DNA from 2 places in the Planosporangium spinosum genome. Region 2 is predicted to be linked to the other one. Evidence: riboswitches for the same ligand, from Rfam matches in the RefSeq annotation. Region 2 holds a riboswitch; the other holds the start of a gene.

Region 1 (3,451 bases), on a different contig from region 2:
TGTCGGCGCGGGCCATCGGGGGCACCAGGTGGTCGACGATGGTGGCGTGCCCCCGACGCTTGGCCTGGGTGCCCTCCCCCGGGTCGTTGACGATGAACGGGTACACCAGCGGCAGGTCGCCGAGTACGGCGTCCGGGGCGCAGGCGGCGGACAGGCCGAGCCCCTTGCCGGGCAGCCACTCGAGGGTGCCGTGCTTGCCCAGGTGCACGACGGCGTCGACGTTGCCGGCCAGCCACCGGTACGCGGCGAGGTAGTGGTGTGAGGGCGGCAGGTCAGGGTCGTGGTAGATCGCGATCGGGTTCTCACCGAAGCCGCGCGGCGGCTGGATCATCAGCGTCACGTTTTGAAATTGCAGTCCGGCCAGCACTATTGCCTTATCGGGTCCGTCGCCGTCGACGTACAGCTCGCCCGGCGGCTCGCCCCACGCGTCCAGCATGTCGGCGCGCAGCGACTCCGGCAGCGCGTCGAACCAGCCCCGGTAGTCGGACAACGGAACCCGGATCGGCGCCGCCGCCAACTGGTCCTCGGTCAGCCACTCCACGTCGTGGCCACCGGCCGCGATCAGCGAGTGGATCAGCGCGTCGCCGTCTTGAGGGAACTCGCCCACGGCGTACCCGGCCGCGCGCAGCGCCCGTAGCAGGGAGACCGCCGAGGCGGGGGTGTCCAGGCCGACCGCGTTGCCGACGCGCGAGTGCTTCGTCGGGTACGACGACAGCACGATCGCCAGCCGCTTGTCGCGGTTGTCGACGCGCCGAAGCCGGGCGTACGCCAGCGCGATGCCGGCCACCCGCGCGGCGCGCTCCGGGTCGGCGAGGTACACCGGGATACCGTCCGGGCCGGCCTCCTTGAACGAGAACGGCACCGTGATCAGTCGGCCGTCGAACTCCGGGATCGCCACCTGCATCGCCGCGTCCATCGGGCTCAGCGCGGCGTCGGAGCCGGCCCACTGGGCGCGGCTCGACGTGAGGCAGAGCCCCTGGAGCACCGGTACGTCCAGCGCCGCGAGCGCCTCCACCGACCAGGCGTCGGAGTCGCCGCCCGCACTCGCGTCGGCGGCCGTGGTGCCACCCGCCGCGAGCACCGTCACCACCAGCGCGTCGCAGCGCCCCAGCAGTTCGGCGAGGCCGTCGTCGACCGCGCGCAGCGACGACGCGAAGATCGGCAGCGCGTTGGCGCCCTGCTCCTCGATCGCGGCCGCGAGGGTGTCGACGAACGCGGTGTTGCCGGCGAGAGCGTGTGCCCGGTAGAACACGACCCCGACGGTCGGCCGGTCGGGCCGTTGGTCGTGGGTGCCGTGCACACCGTAGGCCGGCGCCGGCGCGGGTGCCGCGAACCCCTCGCCGGTGAGCAGCACCGTGTCGGACAGGAACCGGTACAGCTCGCGCAGGTTGTCCGGGCCACCCTCGACCAGGTAGCGCTGCGCGTCTCCGACCACGCCGGTGGCCGCGGTCGACAGCGCGGTCAGCTCGGCGTCCGGGGTGGCCTCACCACCGAGCGCCACCACCGGCAGCCCGGCACGCCGCACCTCGTCCAGACCCTCGGGCCAGGTACGCCGGCCGCCGAGCAGCCGGACCACGGCGAGCGCCGCGCCGTCGAGCAGGCCGGGCACGTCCGCGGGATCGAGCCGGGTCGGATTGGCCACCCGCCAGTCGGCGCCGCTGGCCCGGGCCGCGAGCAGGTCGGTGTCGGCGGTGGAAAGCAGGACGAACGTCATGAGAGGCAACTCCCGTCGGGGTCCGCGCCCCGGTCGCAGGGTCGTAGGTGGGGACTTCTCGTCCCCCGGCGGCCGGAGTCTCCTGGCTCCCGGATCGACACGTACGACTGCTCTGGCTCGGCGCTCGACGCTGCGCAGCGCCCCAGAGCAGTCGCCCCTCCGCCTTCCCACCGGCGTGTGCCGGCCGTGGCATGGGTGAGGGTCGCTCCCCGGTGACAGTGGCGGGACCGCCCCGGATTCGCACCGGGTTCCTCCACTGCCGCCGTCGCGGATGCTACGGCATCACGGATCGCCCGGCGGCGCCGATCCACTGCCGGGTGACGGGTGCGGGGCGACGAGCCGGCCCAGTTGCCGCGTGAACACGTACCCGACCAGGACGACGACGTGGAGCACGTACAGCCACAGCGCGACGGCGACGACCGCGCCCACGGCGGCGAACCCGCCGAACGGCAGCCCCAGGTTCAGCGGCAGCGACCAGAACAGCACGAAGCCGTGCAGGAAGCCGGACAGGTTAGCCGCCGCGAACGACCCGCCGGCGGTGGCCGCCGGCCAGGGCGGGCGCGCCGGGCCGACGAACCGGTACACCCAGATCACCACCGGGCTGAGTGCGAGCCACACGCCCAGGAACGACACCACCACCGCCGCGACGCTGGCCAGGCCGCCCCGGCCGAGCAGCCCGGCCGCCCAGGGCAGCGCCAGCAGCAGCGCCAGCAGCAGCCCGGGGCCCGCGGCGAGCAGCGGCAGCACGAGCAGCCGGCCGCGCCACCCGATGGCCCGCTCCCGCCGCGCCGCGGCACCGCCGGCCAGCGACACCAGTGAGCGGCGCAGCCCCTCGCCGTACAGGGTGGCGGGCAGCAGCGCCGCCACCGCCTGGGCGGCGGACAGGTGCAGTCCGGCCGTCACCAGCCTCGTGGCGGCAAGGTTCGCGCCCAGTTCGGCCGGGAACGCGGCAGCCACCCGACCGGCGCGCGCCGCCAACCGGTCGGTGCCCACGATCGCCGCGGCCAGCCGCAGGGTGAGCAGGCTGACGGGTACCACGGCGATCCCGCCGTAGAACGTGGTGGCCGCGGCGTGCAGCGCCAGGTCACGGCCGCGCAGCGCGCCGACGACCCTGCCGATCAGCCGGCGCGGCACGGCGCGCAGCGTCCCCACGTCCCCTCCAGATATTGTTTTGTGCCGATCGGTAGTTAATGGTCGTTAAGGTGTCGAGTTTGGGCAGTCAGCGGCATGGGCAAGACCGCTGACACGGAGGTGCCCAATGACCAGTTCCCCACAAACAGTCCGCAGCGACGTACCGGCCCGTATCGACCGGCTGCCCTGGGCGCGGTTCCACTGGCTGGTGGTCGTCGCCCTCGGCGTGGCCTGGGTGCTCGACGGCCTGGAGATCCAGATGGCGGCGTCGATCGCCTCGGTACTCAAGGACCAGAACACCCTCCACCTGACCGCGGGCGAGGTCGGCCTGACCGCCTCGGTCTACCTGCTCGGCGAGGTGGTCGGCGCGCTGGTGTTCGGGCGGCTGTCCGACCGGCTGGGCCGGCGCAACCTGTTCCTGGTCACCCTGGGCATCTACCTGGTTTTCAACGGCCTGTCCGGGTTCGCCTGGAACCTGTGGTCGTTCCTGGCGATGCGGTTCATCGCCGGCATGGGCATCGGCGGCGAGTACACCGCGATCAACTCGGCCATCGACGAACTGATCCCGGCGCGCTACCGGGGCCGGGTCGACATCGCGATCAACGG
Region 2 (3,451 bases):
CCAGCGTCCGGTCTGGACGGGCTGCGCGCCCCACAGGTCGGGGTGCAGGACACCCTGCGCGGCGCGGGTCTGCGGGTACGCCGGGTGTGGGCCGAACCGCTCGGCCAGGCCGGCCGAGGTCTCCAGCGCGGTCAGGAAGATCTCCTCCTGCACCCGGGTGGACAGCTCCCGCGCCTCGGCCGAGTCGAACGGCAGGCGCAGCGTGAAGAACACGTCCTGCAGCCCCATCACGCCCAGTCCGACCGGCCGCCAGCGCGGGTTCGATGCGGCGGCCTGCGCGGACGGGTAGTAGTTGATGTCGATCACCCGGTCCAGGAACACGACCGCGGTGCGCACCGTTGCCCTTAGTTTTTCCCAGTCGACGCCGTCGGCGGTGACGTGCGCGCCCAGGTTGATCGAGCCGAGGTTGCACACGGCGGTCTCGTCGTCGGAGTTGACCTCGAGGATCTCGGTGCACAAGTTGGACAGGTGGATGGTGTTGCCCGGGGCGCCGGTCTGGTTGGACAGCCGGTTGGACGGGTCCTTGAACGTCATCCAGCCGTTGCCGGTCTGCGCGAGGGTGCGCATCATCCGCCCGTACAGGTCCCGGGCCTTCACGGTGCGCACGGCCTTCTTCTCCGCGACCCGGTAGGCGGCGTCGAACGCCTCGCCGTACAGATCGGGCAGGTCGGGGGCGTCGGACGGGTCGATCAGCGACCAGTCGGCGTCGGCCTCGACCCGGCGCATGAACTCGTCCGGGATCCAATGGGCCAGGTTCAGGTTGTGCGTGCGGCGGGACTCCTCCCCGGTGTTGTCGCGCAGTTCCAGGAACTCCTCGACATCGGGGTGCCAGGGCTCCAGGTAGACGCAGGCGGCGCCCTTGCGCCGGCCGCCCTGGTTGACCGCGGCCACGCCGGCGTCGAGGGTCTTGAGGAACGGCACGATCCCGTTCGAGCGGCCGTTCGTGCCGCGGATCAGCGCGCCGCGGCCGCGCACCCGCGACCAGGAGATGCCGATGCCGCCGGAGAACTTCGACAGCCGCGCCACCTGGTGGTACCGCTCGTAGATGGAGTCGAGCTCGTCGCGCGGCGAGTCGACCAGAAAGCACGACGACATCTGGGTGTGCCGGGTGCCGGAGTTGAACAGCGTCGGCGAGCTGGGCAGGTAGGCCACCGACGACATCAGCCGGTAGAAGCCGATCGCCTCGCCGGGATCGGCCGACAGACCGCACGCCACCCGCAGCAGCCAGTACTGCGGCGTCTCCACCACCAGCCGCGACTCGGGATGGTGCAGCAGGTACCGGTCGGTGACCGTGCGCAGACCGAAGTACTCGAAGCGCAGATCCCCGGCCGGATCGACCGCGTCGTCGAGCTTGCGGGCGTTGCCCGCCACGAACGCGGCCGTCTCGTCACCGATCAGTCCCTGATCGTGGGCGTACCGGATGGACTGGCTGAAGCTCGCTACACCCTGGTTGCGGACCTCCTTGTCGACGTACGCGGCGAGCAGCCGGGCGGCCAGCTTCGAGTACTGCGGTTCCTCGCCGATCAGCTCGGCGGCGGTCTGGATCGACAGCTTGTCCAGCTCGGCGGTGCTCGCCCCGTCGTACAGGCCGCTGATCGTCTTCGTCGCGACCCGCAGCGGGTCCACCTCGTCCAGGTCGGCGACCCACCGCTCGACCGCTCGGACGATCTTGCCGACGTCGACCGGCTCGGTGTCGCCGTTGCGTTTGCGGACCTGCATCACGTGCCGGCGCTCCGGCGCGGTGGTCTGGTCTTGCGTGACCGTCATGTCCCCCTCCTCGGGCACTCACCGACGGTCGTCGGGCGCGCGAGGGGACGCCACCGGTCCCGCGGCGACACGCGTGGTCCGGCTGTGGCGTCGGCCGTCCCGCGCGGCCGCCGACCGCCGCACACCGGTCGGCGTGCGGCGCGCTGGCAGGTCTTCGGACTCGCGGGCGTGACCACTGAAGGGTCGCCTACTGGCCGTCGCTTCCCAGACCGTGTGGTCCAGTGCTTCGTTGACGGCGGTCGTTCCCACTCACCGCTGCGGGGCAGTCCCGGATTTCCACCGGGTTCCCTGTTGCCACGGCCGCCTTGACGGACGGCCGAACCAGCTGCGGACGACACCATATATGGGTGCGCTCGCGAAGTCACACACAACATCTCGTATCGGCGTGTCGTCCGTGCGGCCCCGCCTCGAAGAACCCGATTCACGGCCGAGTCGATCCAGCGACACCATGACCTGCGTGTCACGGGGCCGCGCGCATCCGAACATGCGGGGGCCGGCTCGGGCCGGTCGGCGTTCGTGCCGGACGATTTGTCGAAGGAGCACCTCGTGCAGTCGGCCGCCGATCGGGCCGCGTGCCGTCAGTGGGTTCTGCTTGCAAGTGGACACTCGGCCGCAGCCGACGAGCGCGCGGACGAGCGTGGTTGGGGCGACCAGGTCGTTCTCGACGGGTGCGGGGGTGGCGATCACGGCGCCCCAAGGTCCGTGGTCGTGTCTTTGGACACGCCGAGTTGCTGGCCAGGTTGGCTGGACGGTGCCGACCCTCCGGACGTTCCTGGTTTGATCTTGTTCGAGAACCAATCGATTCCCAGGCAAGATCGTCCTGTTGGGTGGGCCAGTGGCGTACCTGTGTGACTAGGCTGCGGCTTGGTCGCGGGTGCGCCGCGTTCGTCACGTCCACCGTGGTTGGTGTGCGCCGCCGTTCGAGCTGTGTCGTGGCTACCCATGGAGTGAGTGGGTCGCGTCGTTGGTGGCGGTAGACGTCCATGGTGTGGGAGGGAGGGCGGGACGTGGGTACCCGGCTGGTGCTGGTCAGTCACGCGCCGACCGCGGCGACGCGGGCGGCGGCATTTCCCGACGACGAGCCGCTCGACGAGCGCGGTCTGGCCGGCGCGTCCGCGGCGACCGGGGTGTTCCGGCGGGTGGCGGCCGCCTACAGCTCTCCGGCGCGCCGCTGCGTGCAGACCGCCGCCGCGCTCGGTCTGGAACCGGAGATCGTTGCGGCGCTGCGCGACGGTGACGTGGGCCGGTGGGCGGGTCGTACCCTCGCCGAGGTCGAGGCGGCCGCGCCGGACGCGGTCGCCGCGTGGCTGACCGACCCCGTCGCCGCTCCGCACGGCGGGGAGTCGGTCGTCGAACTGCTCACCCGGGCGCGCGAGTGGCTGGACGAGCTGCCGGCCGTAACCGGCACGATCGTCGCGGTCACCCACCCGAGCGTCATCCGCGCGGCCGTCGTCGGCGTACTCGCGTCGCCCCCGGCCTCGTTCTGGCGCGTCGACGTGGTGCCGCTGCGCCAGACCGTGCTGACCGGCGGACCGGGACGCTGGACGCTGCGCGCGACGGGCCTGCCGATCGGCTAGGTCCGGACGGGGGCGGGCCGGGTGCGCGGCCGGCCGATCTGCTGGAGCAGCAGCTCGTCGGGGACGGGTACGCGGCCCGGGCCGCCGTCGAGGATCCACGCCTGCAG

Evidence for each region. Region 2 has a riboswitch for cobalamin ahead of ACNTMW_RS32735 (ribonucleoside-diphosphate reductase subunit alpha). Riboswitches for the same ligand answer to the same signal wherever they lie in the genome.
Region 1: another riboswitch for cobalamin. It lies ahead of cobN (cobaltochelatase subunit CobN); the one in region 2 lies ahead of ACNTMW_RS32735 (ribonucleoside-diphosphate reductase subunit alpha).

Annotation. Positions count from the first base shown of each region.
Region 1 is NZ_JBLYUB010000019.1:45,622-49,072, reverse strand. Features, by position in the region: gene cobN (cobaltochelatase subunit CobN) at 1-1,714, opposite strand, end outside; cobalamin riboswitch at 1,791-1,967, opposite strand; gene ACNTMW_RS23535 (YhjD/YihY/BrkB family envelope integrity protein) at 1,997-2,866, opposite strand; gene ACNTMW_RS23530 (MFS transporter) at 2,973-3,451, shown strand, end outside.
Region 2 is NZ_JBLYUB010000044.1:14,941-18,391, forward strand. Features, by position in the region: gene ACNTMW_RS32735 (ribonucleoside-diphosphate reductase subunit alpha) at 1-1,767, opposite strand, end outside; cobalamin riboswitch at 1,896-2,108, opposite strand; gene ACNTMW_RS32740 (histidine phosphatase family protein) at 2,775-3,344, shown strand; gene ACNTMW_RS32745 (hypothetical protein) at 3,341-3,451, opposite strand, start outside.